DNA from 2 places in the Janthinobacterium sp. PLB04 genome. Region 2 is predicted to be linked to the other one. Evidence: predicted binding sites of a transcription regulator. Region 2 holds the regulator's gene; the other holds the start of a gene.
What was found. Region 2 encodes FNR, which switches genes on or off when oxygen is low (the NO sensors DNR and NnrR bind a similar motif). Its sites were predicted from a motif close to TTGATNNNNATCAA; they were not measured.
Positions count from the first base shown of each region.

Region 1: the regulator FNR is predicted to act here: its motif matches at 4,024-4,037, upstream of cydD (thiol reductant ABC exporter subunit CydD).

Region 1 is NZ_CP088968.1:2,767,007-2,773,906, forward strand. Features, by position in the region: gene folP (dihydropteroate synthase) at 1-405, shown strand, start outside; gene glmM (phosphoglucosamine mutase) at 446-1,783, shown strand; tRNA gene LSO07_RS12320 (tRNA-Pro) at 1,866-1,942, shown strand; tRNA gene LSO07_RS12325 (tRNA-Arg) at 2,037-2,111, shown strand; gene LSO07_RS12330 (hypothetical protein) at 2,195-2,374, opposite strand; gene LSO07_RS12335 (PEP-CTERM sorting domain-containing protein) at 2,535-3,101, opposite strand; gene LSO07_RS12340 (GbsR/MarR family transcriptional regulator) at 3,412-3,963, opposite strand; gene cydD (thiol reductant ABC exporter subunit CydD) at 4,103-5,791, shown strand; gene LSO07_RS12350 (amino acid ABC transporter ATP-binding/permease protein) at 5,788-6,900, shown strand, end outside.
Region 2 is NZ_CP088968.1:268,846-275,745, reverse strand. Features, by position in the region: gene LSO07_RS01090 (response regulator) at 1-2,314, opposite strand, end outside; gene fnr (fumarate/nitrate reduction transcriptional regulator Fnr) at 2,564-3,322, shown strand; gene LSO07_RS01080 (FixH family protein) at 3,460-3,984, opposite strand; gene ccoG (cytochrome c oxidase accessory protein CcoG) at 4,087-5,469, opposite strand; gene ccoP (cytochrome-c oxidase, cbb3-type subunit III) at 5,472-6,392, opposite strand; gene LSO07_RS01065 (cbb3-type cytochrome oxidase subunit 3) at 6,385-6,588, opposite strand; gene ccoO (cytochrome-c oxidase, cbb3-type subunit II) at 6,590-6,900, opposite strand, start outside.

The sequences.
Region 1 (6,900 bases), 2.5 Mb from region 2:
ATGCAAAGCGTGCCGCAAACCATGCAGGACCAGCCTCAATACGAAGACGTGGTGCGCGAAGTCATCGACTTCCTGCGCGAACGCATCGACACGATGACGGCGGCCGGCATCGACCGCGAACGCCTGTGCGTCGATCCCGGCTTTGGCTTCGGCAAGACGGTGGAACAGAACTATGCCTTGCTGCGCGCCACGCGCCAGCTGCGCAGCGAACTGGACCTGCCTGTGCTGGCCGGCCTGTCGCGCAAGTCGATGATCGGCGCCGTCACGGGACGCCCCGTCGAGCAGCGTCTGGCCGGCAGTGTTGCCGGTGCGCTTGCTGCGGTAGCACAAGGTGCGGAAATTATCCGTGTGCATGATGTAGCTGAAACCGTCGATGCACTGAAGGTCTGGCGCATGGCGCACTGAGCCTGTAAGATTCATTATAAACAACAAAAAGAGAAATACTATGACGCGTAAATATTTTGGTACTGATGGCATTCGTGGCCTGGTGGGCACGGCGCCGATTACCCCCGATTTCGTCATGCGCCTCGGCTATGCTGCCGGCAAGGTGCTGGCCAAGTCGCAAGGCGGCAAGACCCGTCCGACGGTGCTGATCGGCAAGGACACGCGCATTTCCGGCTACATGCTGGAAGCGGCGCTGGAGGCGGGCCTGTCGGCCGCAGGCGTGGATGTGATGCTGGCCGGCCCCATGCCGACGCCGGCAATCGCCTATTTGACGCGGGCCCTGCGCCTGTCGGCCGGTGTCGTCATTTCCGCTTCGCACAATCCGTATCATGACAATGGCATCAAGTTCTTTTCCGGCCAGGGCACCAAGCTGCCCGACAGCGTAGAACTGGAAATCGAAGCGGCGCTCGACGAACCCATGGCTTGCGTGCCGTCGGACAAGCTGGGCCGCGCCAAGCGCCTCGATGATGCCCAGGGCCGCTACATCGAATTTTGCAAGGGCACCTTCCCGAACGAGCTGGACTTGCGCGGTCTGAAGATCGTCGTCGATTGCGCGCACGGCGCCGCCTACCATATCGCGCCGCACGTCTTCCATGAACTGGGCGCGGAAGTCATCGCCATCGGCAACAAGCCCGACGGCTTCAACATCAATGCGGGCTTCGGCGCCACGGCAACCAAGGCCATGGCCGAAGCCGTCGTCGAGCATGGCGCGGACCTCGGTATCGCCCTTGACGGCGACGCCGACCGCCTGATCATGTGCGACGCCACCGGGCGTCTGTATAACGGCGATGAGTTGTTGTACGTCATGGTCAAGGACCGCCTGGCGACAGGCGCCGTGGCCGGTGCCGTCGGCACCTTGATGACGAATATGGCGCTGGAAGTGCTGTTCAAGCAGCAGGGCATCGGCTTTGCGCGCGCCAAGGTGGGCGACCGCTACGTGCTGGAAGTCATGAAGGAAAAAGGCTGGATCCTGGGCGGCGAAGGTTCCGGCCATTTGCTGTGCCTGGACAAGCACACGACGGGCGACGGCATCGTCTCCGCGCTGCAAGTATTGTCCGCGCTCAAGCGCAGCGGCCAAAGCCTGCAGCAATGCCTCGCCGAGCTGGTGCTGTTCCCGCAAACCCTGATCAACCTGCGCGTGGCGCCCGGTTTCGACTGGCAGAAAAATGCCGCCATGGTGGCCGAGAAGGAACTGGTCGAGGCCGAGCTGGGCGACACGGGCCGCGTGCTGATCCGCGCTTCGGGCACGGAACCGCTGATCCGCGTAATGGTGGAAGCGAAAGACAAGGAGAAGGCCGAGTCGATGGCGCGCCGCATCGCCGATAAAGTGACCGCGTGACAGGCAGGAACCGATAGTTATTTCCATCTAATTCGTCTATGGCAATTGACGAAATTGGGTGGGGGCGTTATTATCTTGTCTTCGGAGTGTGGCGCAGCCCGGTAGCGCACCTGGTTTGGGACCAGGGGGTCCAAGGTTCGAATCCTTGTACTCCGACCAAAGTCATAAGCGGGCTGTCAGAAATGACAGCCCGTTTTCTATTCCGCGCTGGCATTTCATTGCTGGCGCGCATGGATTAAAATACTGCACCTCTCCGCCCATCGTTCAACGGATAGGACAACGGTCTTCTAAACCGTGAATGGGGGTTCGATTCCCTCTGGGCGGACCAGTTTCATACTGGCCACGATCATGCGGCGGCAAGCTGCCGCAACGCAGCTCCTCTTTCCCTCCATTCGGTTTTCGCGCAGCTGCTCACGGCTGCGCAAACAGTACCACGCTCAGCAAATACAGCAGTGGCGCCGCGCACAGCAGCGCCGAGCATGCCGAAATGATTTTTCTGTTGGCCAGTCGGGCCAGGCGCAGTCGTTCCCGCACGGGCAGGTGCTGGCGGAGCACCTTGCGTGCGCGTGGCTGAAACGGTTGTTCATGCATGAGGACTTCCTCGTCGGTCGGCAGTGGATGCCGCCAAGCATAGCGAGGGGAGTCTAAAAATAGTGTAAACAGTGGGCGTGGCGCCGCAAGTGCGGCGTAAACAGGCCGCGCGTGTGGAGGGCGGCAGCAGGCGCTGGTGCGCCGCTGCCGTTCATGCTGTTTACTTTCCTTGGCGGCGGCGTGCCAGGAAGCCCAGCAGGCCCAGGCCGGCGAGCAGCATGGCATAGGTTTCAGGTTCCGGCACGGCGGAAATGAAGGCCCTGTAATTGCTCAGATCCTTGGGCAGGCCCGCCACCGTGAAGGTAGTGCCGGCAGCCACGGGAGCGGCCCAGTGGAACACCAGTTCGCCTTTGCCGAAGTGGATGGCCAGGTAGTCATAGGCGGCCGCGCTCGTATAGGAATTGACACCGCCACTCAAGCCTGCCGTGGTGCCGGCAGTGCAGCCCGAAGTGGCGTTGTCGCAATACGAGACGGCGGCGCCCAGGCTGGTGCCGAACACGCCATTGATATAACCCTGGATGTCCGAGGGACTCTGTGGTACCAGGTTATCGTCATAATATTTCACCTGCAGTGCCGGCGATGGTGAATAGGTGACGGTGCTGCCGGCGATGACGAAACCGCTGGCCGGACCCACATCCACCCAGGTGGCCGCTTGCGCCGCACTTGCCAGTACAGTCATTGCGGCCAGCATGGATGCCTTGATGGCAATGCTCTTTATGCTTTTCATGAAAATCCCCTTGTGCTTGAGACAGTCGCTTCATGGTGTCGGGACGCGTCCCTGCATGCCGGGGAAGTCATCCCATTGCCCGTTTTTAGCTGCTTTTACCTATTTCCTGCGCGTAGTGAATACGCATATGAAAGCTTACTCTTGATATAAATTAATACAATTTTAATAATTCTATTGGTTGGCTTGACAACATCGTATATGGCTATGTTTGGCTGTGCCAGCGATAGCCACCATGAGGTTGGGAAATGGCGTGACAAGGACGCCAGTTTGTGCCGGCGGCGTCTTGCCTTGGGGAAGGGAGGGGGGAGTGTCAGTCGCTGTTGTTGCTGACGCCAAATAGGCGATCCTTGGCGTTGAGCAGCTTTTGCACCTTGGCGCCCATTTTCATCAGCTGCGCCATCGATTCGGGCGACAGGCGCTGCAAGTCGTCGAACCAGGTGTTGGCCAGGTCGACCAATTCATACATTTCGCGCATGCGCTCTTGCGCATACTGGTCCACGGGTTCCGTGGCCGGCGCCAGCAGCGATTCGCGCAGCACCGTCAGGGTGGGCGCCACTTCGCGGCGGCGGCGCTCGGCGGCCACCACGCGGAAGATTTGCCACACATCGCCCAGCGAGGAAAAATACTCGCGCCGGTCGCCGGGAATGCGCGACTGGCGTATCAAGCCCCAGCCCTGCAATTCCTTGAGGCCGATGCTCACGTTCGAACGTGAAAAACTCAGGTGTTCCGCGATTTCATCCGCGTGTAAAGGATGCTCCGCGACAAACAACAAGGCGTACACTTGCCCCACCGTACGGTTAAAGCCCCAGCGGCTGCCCATCTCGCCAAAATGGCTGACGAAGGTCAGGATCAGCGGCGTCATTTGGATATGTTGAGTTTTCATAATTATCTGAATTTTTTCACGCCACACCCGCAGGGTCAATTGATATATGTCATGTTTCGCAGTATTATACAAAATATCGAATTTACAGAAAATTCTGAAAACTCAAGAAGTATAGAAGATGCCGACCACGCCCTTGTCCTTGCCCCGCTTTATTCTTCCCCGTATCGCCAGCCTGGCGCAGGGCGGTGCCGCCTTGCTGTGGCTGCCACAAGCGGCCTTGCTGGCCTGGGCCGTGCAAGCCATGCAGGGCGGTGCGCCCTGGCGCGCGGCCCTGCTGCCGGCCGCTGGCGTGCTGCTGCTGGGTGTGCTGCGCGCCGGCTGCGAAGCGTGGGGCGCGCGGCGCATGTATGCGGCGGCGCGCGAGCACCTGTCGACCTTGCGCGCGCAAGTGGCGCAAGCGCTGGCGCAGCGTTCGCCGCTGGACCGCCAGCGCGCCCAGTCGGGCCAGGCGGCCAGCATCATCGCCGAACAGGCCGAAGCCATCGTGCCGTATCTGGTGCGCTACAAGCCGGCACGCTGGAAAGTCATGCTCGTGCCGCTCGTGATCCTCGCCGTGGTGACGCCGCTGTCGTGGATCGCCGCCTTGATCCTGCTCATCGCTGCGCCCCTGATCCCCGTCTTCATGGCCCTTGTCGGCATGGGCGCGCAAGCTGCCAGCCGCGCACAGATGGTGGAAATGGGCAGCATGAACGCATTTCTGCTGGACCGCCTGCGCGGCCTGGCCACCTTGCGCGCGCTCGACGCCGTCGACGCCACGGCTGAACGGCTGGACGCCTCGTCGCAATCCGTGCGCCGGCGCACGATGGTGGTGCTGCGCATCGCCTTTTTGTCGTCCGCCGTGCTGGAACTGTTTTCCGCGCTGGGAGTGGCCATGGTGGCGGCGTTTATCGGTTTCTCCTTATTGGGCAGCATCAATTTCGGCACCTGGGGCCGGGAACTGAACCTGGGGCAGGGCTTGTTCATCCTGCTGCTGGCGCCGGCGTTTTTCGAGCCCTTGCGCGAACTGGCCGCCGTCTGGCATGACAAGGCAGCCGGCGAAGCGGGCCTGGCCGGCTTGCATGACCTGGCGGGCGAGGGCGTGCCCCTGCCTGGCGCGCAGGTACTGCCTGCCGCCGTCTCCGCCGCCGCCATGGCGGTGGCGGCACCGCCCGCCGTGGAGCTCCGGCAATTGCGCTTTGCCCATCCCGGCGAGGCCCCCGTGTTCGACGGTTTCGACTTGAAGGTGCTTGCCGGCGAGCACGTGGCCCTGCTGGGCGCCAGCGGCGCCGGCAAGACCACCTTGCTATCCTTGCTGGCCGGCTTGCTGCCCGCCAGCGGCGGCGAGATCCGCATCGGCGGCGTGCGCCTGACCGACAGCACGGTCAATACCTTGCGCCAGCGCATGGCCTGGATGGGGCAGCGCCCGCACGTGTTTGCCGCGTCCGTCAGCCAGAATGTGACCCTGGGCCGCGTTGGCGCGAATGCCGCGCAAGTGACGCAGGCCCTGCACCTGGCCGACCTGGCTGCCGTGGCGCAGGCGCAGCCGGCCGTCATGCTCAGCGATGGCGGCCAGGGCTTGTCCGGCGGCGAAGCCGTGCGCCTGGCCCTGGCCCGCGTGGCCCTGCATCCGCATGCCGACCTGCTGCTGGTCGATGAACCGACGGCGCACCTGGACAGCGAAACGGCGGCGCGCGTGACGGATGCCTTGCTGGCACTGGCGAAAGGCAAGACGATGATCGTCGCCACACACGACCCCGTACTGGCTGGCCGCCTGCAGCGCACGGTGCAGGTCGATGCCCGAGTCCTGGTACAGGAGCAGCAGGCATGAAAAATTCACTGATACGCAACCCCGTCCTGCGCCAGTTGCTGCTGGCCCAGCCCGGCAAGCTGATCGGCGGCGCCTTGCTGGCGGCCCTGACGGCGGTGTCCGGTATGGCCTTATTGGGCTTGTCCGGCTGGTTCATCACGGCCACCTCGATCGCCGGCCTGCATGCTTGCACCGCGATCCTGTTCGACGTGTTCGGACCGTCGGCCGGCATCCGCCTGCTGGCCATTGGCCGCACGGGCTCGCGCTATGCGGAGCGCCTCGTTACGCACGACGCCACGTTCGCCGCGCTGGCCAGCATCCGCGTGCGGCTGTTCCGCGGCTGGTCGCGCCCGGAAGCGGCCAGCCGCCTGTTGCGCCAGCCCGCCAAGCTGCTGTTCCGCCTGACGGCCGATATCGATGCGCTCGAATCGCTGTACTTGCGCCTGCTGGTGCCCGCCTTCACGGCCTTGTGCGCGGCCTTGCTGGCCGGCGTGGCGCTGGGCGTGATGCAGTGGCAGCTGGGCCTGGGCCTGGCCGCATGGCTGCTGGCCGCCGGCGGGGGCATCAGCTGGATCGTCGCGCAGCGCGCCCGCCGTCCCGCCATCGTGCGTTCGCGCGCCATTGAAAAATTGCGTTCGGGCACCATCGACCTGGTGGCGGGCCAGACGGATCTGGTGATGGCGGGCCGCATCGACGCCCAATGCGCGGCGTTGGCGCAGATCGACCGCTCGCTGGCGCAAGCCGATTTTGCCCTGCTGCGCCTGGAGACGGCTGCCGGCGCCGCGTATGGCGTGGCGGGCAGTGCGACCCTGGCTGGCGTGCTGCTGGCCGTGGCCGCGCTGCTGGAGCAGCAGGCGCTGAACGTGCCGCTGGCGGCCCTGGCCCTGCTGATCGCCCTGACGGCCGTGGAACCGTTTGCGGGACTGCGCCGCGGCGCGCTGGAAGCGGGCCGCATGCTGCTGGCCATGCGCCGTCTGGCGCCGCGCCTGGCTGGACGGGACGTAGCGGTGCCGCCCGTGGATGCCGCGCCGGGCTTGCGCCTGGAACGCGTGAGCGCCGCGCATGCGGGCAGCCATGTGGCCATCTTGCATGACGTATCGCTGCACATCGCGGACGGCGAGCGCGTGGCC
Region 2 (6,900 bases):
CGCCGGCCAGTTCCGTGCCCAGCGGCTGGTGCAGGATGCGCTGCTCGCCGCCGTCATTCTTGGCGATCAGCGCCTGGTGCAGGGCATCGAACAGGCTGGAGCCCGTGATCGGCTTCATCAGCACGACATCGGCCTCGGCCGCGCTGGAGATTTCCTCCAGGTGGTTGCGGGCGAAGGCGTTGACCATCACCACGATGGGCTGGCGCTGGCCGCTGGCCGCCTGGCGGATGGCCTTGGCCGTGGCCAGTCCGTCCATCACGGGCATGTGCCAGTCGGCCAGCACCACGTCATACGGCTGCTGCTGCGCCAGGCGTTCGCGGTACAGTTCGATGGCGGCAAAGCCGGAGTCCACTTCGTCGGCCAGCCAGCCCCACGCCTCGATCAGCTTGACGATCAGTTCGCGCGTGGTGCGGTTGTCGTCGGCCACCAGCAGGCGCAGCTGGCCCAGGGCCGGCGTGCGCCGCGTTTCGGCCGGCTGCGCCAGCATCTCGAAGGGCACGCTGAACCAGAAGCGGCTGCCCTTGCCTTCGCTGCTGGCGACGGCGATGTCGCCGCCCATCATGTGGATCAGCTGCTTGCTGATGGCCAGGCCCAGGCCCGTGCCGCCGAAGCGCCGCGTGATGCTCTGGTCGCCCTGCGAAAACGCGGCAAACAGCTGCTGTTGCTGCAGTTCCGTCATGCCGATGCCCGTGTCGCGCACTTCGAAGCGCAGCCAGGCGCGCCCGTTTTCGCTCTCGGCCAGGCTGACGGCCACCACCACTTCGCCGCTCTCGGTAAACTTGATGGCGTTGCCGGCCAGGTTGACGAGAATTTGCTGCAGGCGCTGGGCGTCGCCCACGAGGCGCCGCGGCACGTCGGGCTCGACGGCGATGGCCAGTTCCAGTTCCTTTTCGCCCGCATTCATCGTCATCGTCGTGGCCAGGGTATTCATGACTTCGTCGAGGTCGAATTCGACGGGTGACAATTCCATGCGGCGCGCCTCGATCTTCGAATAGTCGAGTACATCGTTGAGGATGCCCAGCAGCGACTGGCCCGCCACTCTGACCATGGTCAGGTACTTGCGCTGTTCCGTGTCGAGCCTGGTATTGCCCAGCAAATACACCATGCCCAGCACGGCATTGAGGGGCGTGCGGATTTCATGGCTCATGTTGGCCACGAAATCGCTCTTTGCGCGGTTGGCCGCCTCGGCCCGGTCGCGTTCCTGCTCCAGCTCCGCCGCGCGCGCTTCGAGTTCCTGCTGCAGGCGGTCGCGTTCGCTCATCAGGCCATTGAACGCTTCCGTCAGTTCGCCGATCTCGTCGCGCTGCTGTACCGGCACGGGGGTGAAACGGCTGCCGCTGGTGCGCAGGGCCAGCAGGGTGTCGCGCAGGCGCACCAGCGGCGACAGCAGGCGTACGGTGACCAAGCCCAGAACAAAGGCGGCCAGCAGCGAAGCGAGGATGCTCCACAGCACCAGCCGGTACAGTACGCCATCGAACGGTTCGAAGGCATCCTCGACGGGCAGCGAGGCGGCCAGCAGCCAGTTCACGGATTTCAGGCGCTTGAAGCTGTTGACGGCCGTGATGCCGCGGCTGTTGGTGCTGACCATGCTGCCTTCGCCATCCTCCTTCAGCAGCTGGGTGGTCGTCAGGTTGGCGTTCGGCTTGCGCGGCTGCAGCAAACGGCTGGTATCGGGGTGCAGCACATAGCGCGGCACGGCGCCGCGCGTGAGGATGAAGTAATAGCCGCTCTTGCCGATCTTTTCCGAGCGCAGGCGGCCCAGCAGATTGTCCTTGTACAGGCGCAGCACGCCGATCACCACGCCGGCCACCTGGCCATCGGCGGCCAGCACGGGCGCCACCATCTGCACGATGGGCATGCCGCTCGACTTGCCCAGCATCGGCTCGGTAATCATGGGCTGGCGCGTGCGCAGGACGGTCTGGAAATACTCGCGCTCGGCGACGTTGATGCCGGCGCGCCCCGCCACTTCCGGCATGTCGGCCACGATGGCGCCATGCGCATCGAGCACCAGCACGTCGTCGAACAGCACCAGCATCGAGCGGCGCGCATAGTATTCGCGCAGTTTGGCGGGCTGGGCGATCAGTTCCGGCGGCTGCTGCCTGGCCGTCAGGGTGACAATCTGCAGCAGCATGCCCAGCTTGTCGTCGAGCTCGGCAGCGGTGCGGCTGATCAGGGATGACTGCTGGCTCAGCAGTACTCGGGTGAAGTCGTCGCGCATGTGCTGCACCTGGATCATGGTGACCAGCGCGATCATGGCGATCGAGGTCAGGCTGGTGGCCAGCGCGACTTTTGCTTTAATGCCGAGAGGCTTCATGATTTCCTTTTCAGTGCCGGGCGGCACAGGCGGCAGATAATGCTGTCAGGAATTTTCCTATCAATACCCCAGCTTGGCAAGCGCCGCCGCGCAAATTGCCCGCCCCGTATGGGCTTTTGACGATGTTGCCATATAATTAAAGGCTGGACGTCGTTTATTCGCCGAATTTACGGTGAAATTGGCATACGGCAACCCTGTATGCAGCTGTATGCAGTAAACTTGTTGTTGCATTTTCTAAAAGGTACCGACATGACTGAAGCGCTACTCACTCCCACCTTGCCCACCGTGAACGTGGAGGCGTTGCGTGCACGATGCTCGACCTGCAGCATGCATCAATTGTGCCTGCCGATGGGCCTTGATGTGGGCGACATGGATAGGCTGGACCAGATCATCGGCCGCCGCCGCAAGATCGTGCGTGGGGCCTCGCTGTTCCGCATCGGCGACTCGTTCCAGAACCTGTACGCGATCCGCCTGGGGCACTTCAAGACCTACCAGATCAATCCGGGTGGCGAAGAGCAGGTGACGGGTTTCCAGATGGCCGGTGAACTGCTGGGCATGGATGCCATCAGCGCCGACCGCCACCACTGTAATGCCGTGGCGCTGGAAGACAGCGAAGTGTGTGAAATTCCGTTTTCCAGCCTGGAACAATTGCTGGGCAATATGCCGACCCTGCTGCGTCATTTCCACCGCATGATGAGCCAGGAAATCACGCGCGAGCAAAGCGTCATGCTATTGCTGGGCAATATGCAGGCGACCCAGCGTTTTGCCGCCTTCATCGTCAACCTGGCATCGCGCTATGAAGCACGCGGCTATTCGGGCAGCAATTTCCAGCTGCGCATGTCGCGCGAGGAAATCGGCAACTACCTGGGTCTGACCATCGAAAGCGTCAGCCGCTTATTGTCGAAATTCAAGAAGGAAGGCTGGCTGCGCGTCTCGAACCGCGAGATCGAAATCCTGCAGCCGGCCAAGTTGAAAGCCATTACGGCCGGTACGGACACCTGCAAGTAACAGCACCGTCAAAACCTGCTGCGCGTCGCGCTTTGCGGCCTGCGATGCTCGCTGGATCGGCGCGCCCGTGCATAGCACAGCTGCGCTTCTCAACCACAAATCACTGCCGCTCGCGACGGTTTTCCCGGCGCTGTACGTTAAAGCTCTTCATCCGCGTGCAGCGCGATGCTGCGTTGCAGGGGCCAGGTCCAGATGCCGGACAGGCGCCACTCGCGTTTGTCGTTTTCCACCAGCACTTGCCAGCGGCTGCGCTCGAGCATCGGCAGTGCTACGGAAAAATTGCCGGCCGCATCGGGCTGCACCAGCAGCTTGATATCCTTTTCGGGCAGGGTCGCATGCGCCAGGTGCAGCTGCAGCGGCGCCTGATAGGCCTTGCCGAAGCTGTGCACGGAACCACTGAGGCGCGCTGCAGCCACGTCATATGACAGGCGCGTATCCATGGCCAGGTCGCTGGCGATCGTGTCGCGCTTCAAATCCTGGTTGATCGCCTTGCCCTGCTTGTAATAATCGCCCACCACCAGCGCATCGGGCTGCGTAAACGCGATATAGCCCATGAAGCTGCCGACGACCACGGACAGGCCGGGACCGATCATCAGCAGCCATGGCCAGCGATGCTTGTACCACGGTGCAACGGGTGCTTGCAGTTTCAGACTGTCGGACATGATATTTCTCCTGTTTGATCAGCCAGCCCCCGCATGGGGACCGGCCTTCCTGCAACTTCGTGGCGGCGGCGAGGGCACCCGGTCCCCGTCCGCCTTTCCTTGTTAACGTGGCACGATGAATACCGCGCTTTCACGCACATGCAGCGATGGATCGTCCAGCGATTGCAATTCGATCGCAATCTTGTTCGAGCCCTTCTCGCCGACGCCGTGCGGCACGCGCAGGCGGATCGGCCAGCCCAGCGTTTCCGTCGGCTGCAAGGTCACTTCTTCGCGCGTCAGCAAGGTCAGGCCCGGCAAGCCGGAAGCGCTGATTTTAAAATGCTGGCTTTGCTCGGACGTATTCATGATCTGCAGGCGGTAGACGTTTTCGATCATGCCGTCCTCCACTTCGCGCCCCATCGAACCGCGATCGCGGATCACGTCCATTTTCAGGGGCGTGCGCAGGGCCAGCGAGGTACACACGGCGATGATGATCAGGGCCAGGATGGAAGTGTAGATCAAGACGCGCGGGCGCATGGCGCGCTGGCGTATCTGCTTCGAATTGAAGTTGTTTTCCATCGCATGGTCGGTGCTGTAGCGTATCAGGCCACGCGGCCGCTCGACCTTGTCCATCACGCTGTTGCAGGCATCGACGCAGGCGGCGCAGCCGATGCATTCATACTGCAGGCCGTTGCGGATATCGATGCCGGTCGGACACACCTGCACGCACAGGGTGCAGTCGATGCAATCGCCCAGCTTGTCGTTGTTGCCGGCCTTCTTGCTCATGGCGCCACGCGGTTCGCCGCGCTTGGCATCGTAGGTGATGATCAGCGTGTCCTGGTCGAACATGGCGCTCTGGAAGCGCGCGTACGGGCACATGTATTTGCACACCTGCTCGCGCAGCCAGCCCGCGTTGCCGTAGGTTGCAAGGCTGTAGAACAAGACCCAGAACCATTCCCAGGGGCCGAAATTGAGGGTGGTCACCGACTGCGCCAGTTCCTTGATCGGCGTGAAGTAGCCGACAAAGGTAAAGCCCGTCCACAGGGCGATGGCGCCCCATACCAGGTGCTTGGCCGTTTTCTTGAAGGCCTTGCGCACGGAGGGGCCCTGCTTGTCGAGGGCCATGCGCGCGCTGCGCGTGCCCTCGATGCGGCGTTCGACCCACAGGAAAATTTCCGTGTATACCGTTTGCGGGCAGGAGAACCCGCACCACACCCGCCCGGCAATGGCCGTGACGAGGAACAACAAATACGCACAGATGATCAGCAGGGCCGCCAGATAGATGAAATCCTGGGGCCACAGCACGACGCCGAAAATGTAGAACTTGCGCGTGGTCAAATCGAACAGCAGGGCTTGCCTGCCATTCCAGGTCAACCACGGCAAGCCGTAGAACGCCAGCTGGGTAAGCCATACGCATACCCATCGCCAGGTAGCGTAGCGTCCTTTGGCCTCGCGAGGGTAGATTTGCTCGCGGGCCGCATACATCTTGATGACTTGAGGTTCCATTTTTACTTTGCGGGTGCCTGCGGATTCGACAGGCTCCAGACATACGCCGACAGCACGTGTACCTTGGATTCGCCGAGGAAATCGCTGAAGGCCGGCATGGTGCTGCTGCGTCCCTTGCGTACGGTTTCCATGATGGTATCGGCGCTGCCGCCGTACAGCCAGGTCTTGTCCGTCAGGTTCGGCGCGCCGAGCATCTGGTTACCCTTGGCATCGGCGCCATGACAGGCCATGCAGGCGCCAAACTTGGCCTTGCCCAGCACGGACTTGACGGGATCCGAGGTCGAGCCGGACAGGCTCAGCACATAATGGGCCACGTTCTCGACATCCTTTTCGGAACCCAGGGCGGCGCCCATCGGTGGCATCTGCCCATTGCGGCCGTGCAGGATGGTGGTCTTGATGACGTCGGGTTCGCCGCCATACAGCCAGTCCTTGTCGGTCAGGTTGGGGAAGCCCTTGTTGCCGCGTGCATCCGAACCGTGGCATTGCGCGCAGTAGGTCAGGAACAGGCGCTGGCCGATGGCTTGCGCCTGCGGATCGGCGGCCACCGTCTTCAAGTCCTGGCTCAGGTACTTGTTGAACAGGGGACCGTAGTCGGCTTCCGCCTTCTTCAGTTCTTCCTCGTACTGGCCCGTCGATTTCCAGCCCAGGCTGCCGGCATAGTTGCCCAGGCCCGGGTACAGGAACAGGTAGGCCAGCGCGAAGACGATGGTGATGTAGAACAACCACATCCACCAGCGCGGCATCGGCGTATTGAGTTCCTTCAAGTCCTCGTCCCAGACGTGGCCCGTGGTGCCGTCGGCAGGGGCGCCGGCGGCCACTTTCACTTTCGACTGCGAGTACAGCAGCACGCCGCAGCCGATGATGCCCAGCAGGGACAGCACGATCACATAGATATTCCAGAAGCCATTGGTAAAGTCAGCCATGGTTGTGCTCCTTCGCCAGGGTCATTTCGGCTTCGGCCGGATAGTCGAGCGCGTCGTCGGCGAACGGCAGGCGTGCCGCCGCGTCGAAGTCGCTGTTGCTGCGGCTGAACGTCCACCACAGGATGCCCACGAACGTCGTAAAGGAAACCACCGTCATGACGCTGCTGGCGCTGTCAAACAGGTTTTCGATTGCCATGCTAATTCCTTGTTTTGATTAATGTACCGAGGCCTTGCAGATAGGCGACCAGGGCGTCTTCTTCCGTCTTGTCCTGCAGCTGCGCGGGGCCGGCGGCGATCTCTTCATCGCTGTACGGCTGGCCCAGGCGTTTCAGGGCGCGCATCTTCGGCATGATCTCGTCAGGCACCAGCTTGGTCTTCGCCAGCCAGGGGTAGGACGGCATGTTCGACTCGGGCACCACGTCGCGCGGGTTGTTCAAGTGCGTGCGGTGCCATTCGTCGCTGTAGCGCGCGCCCACGCGGGCCAGGTCGGGGCCCGTGCGCTTGGAAC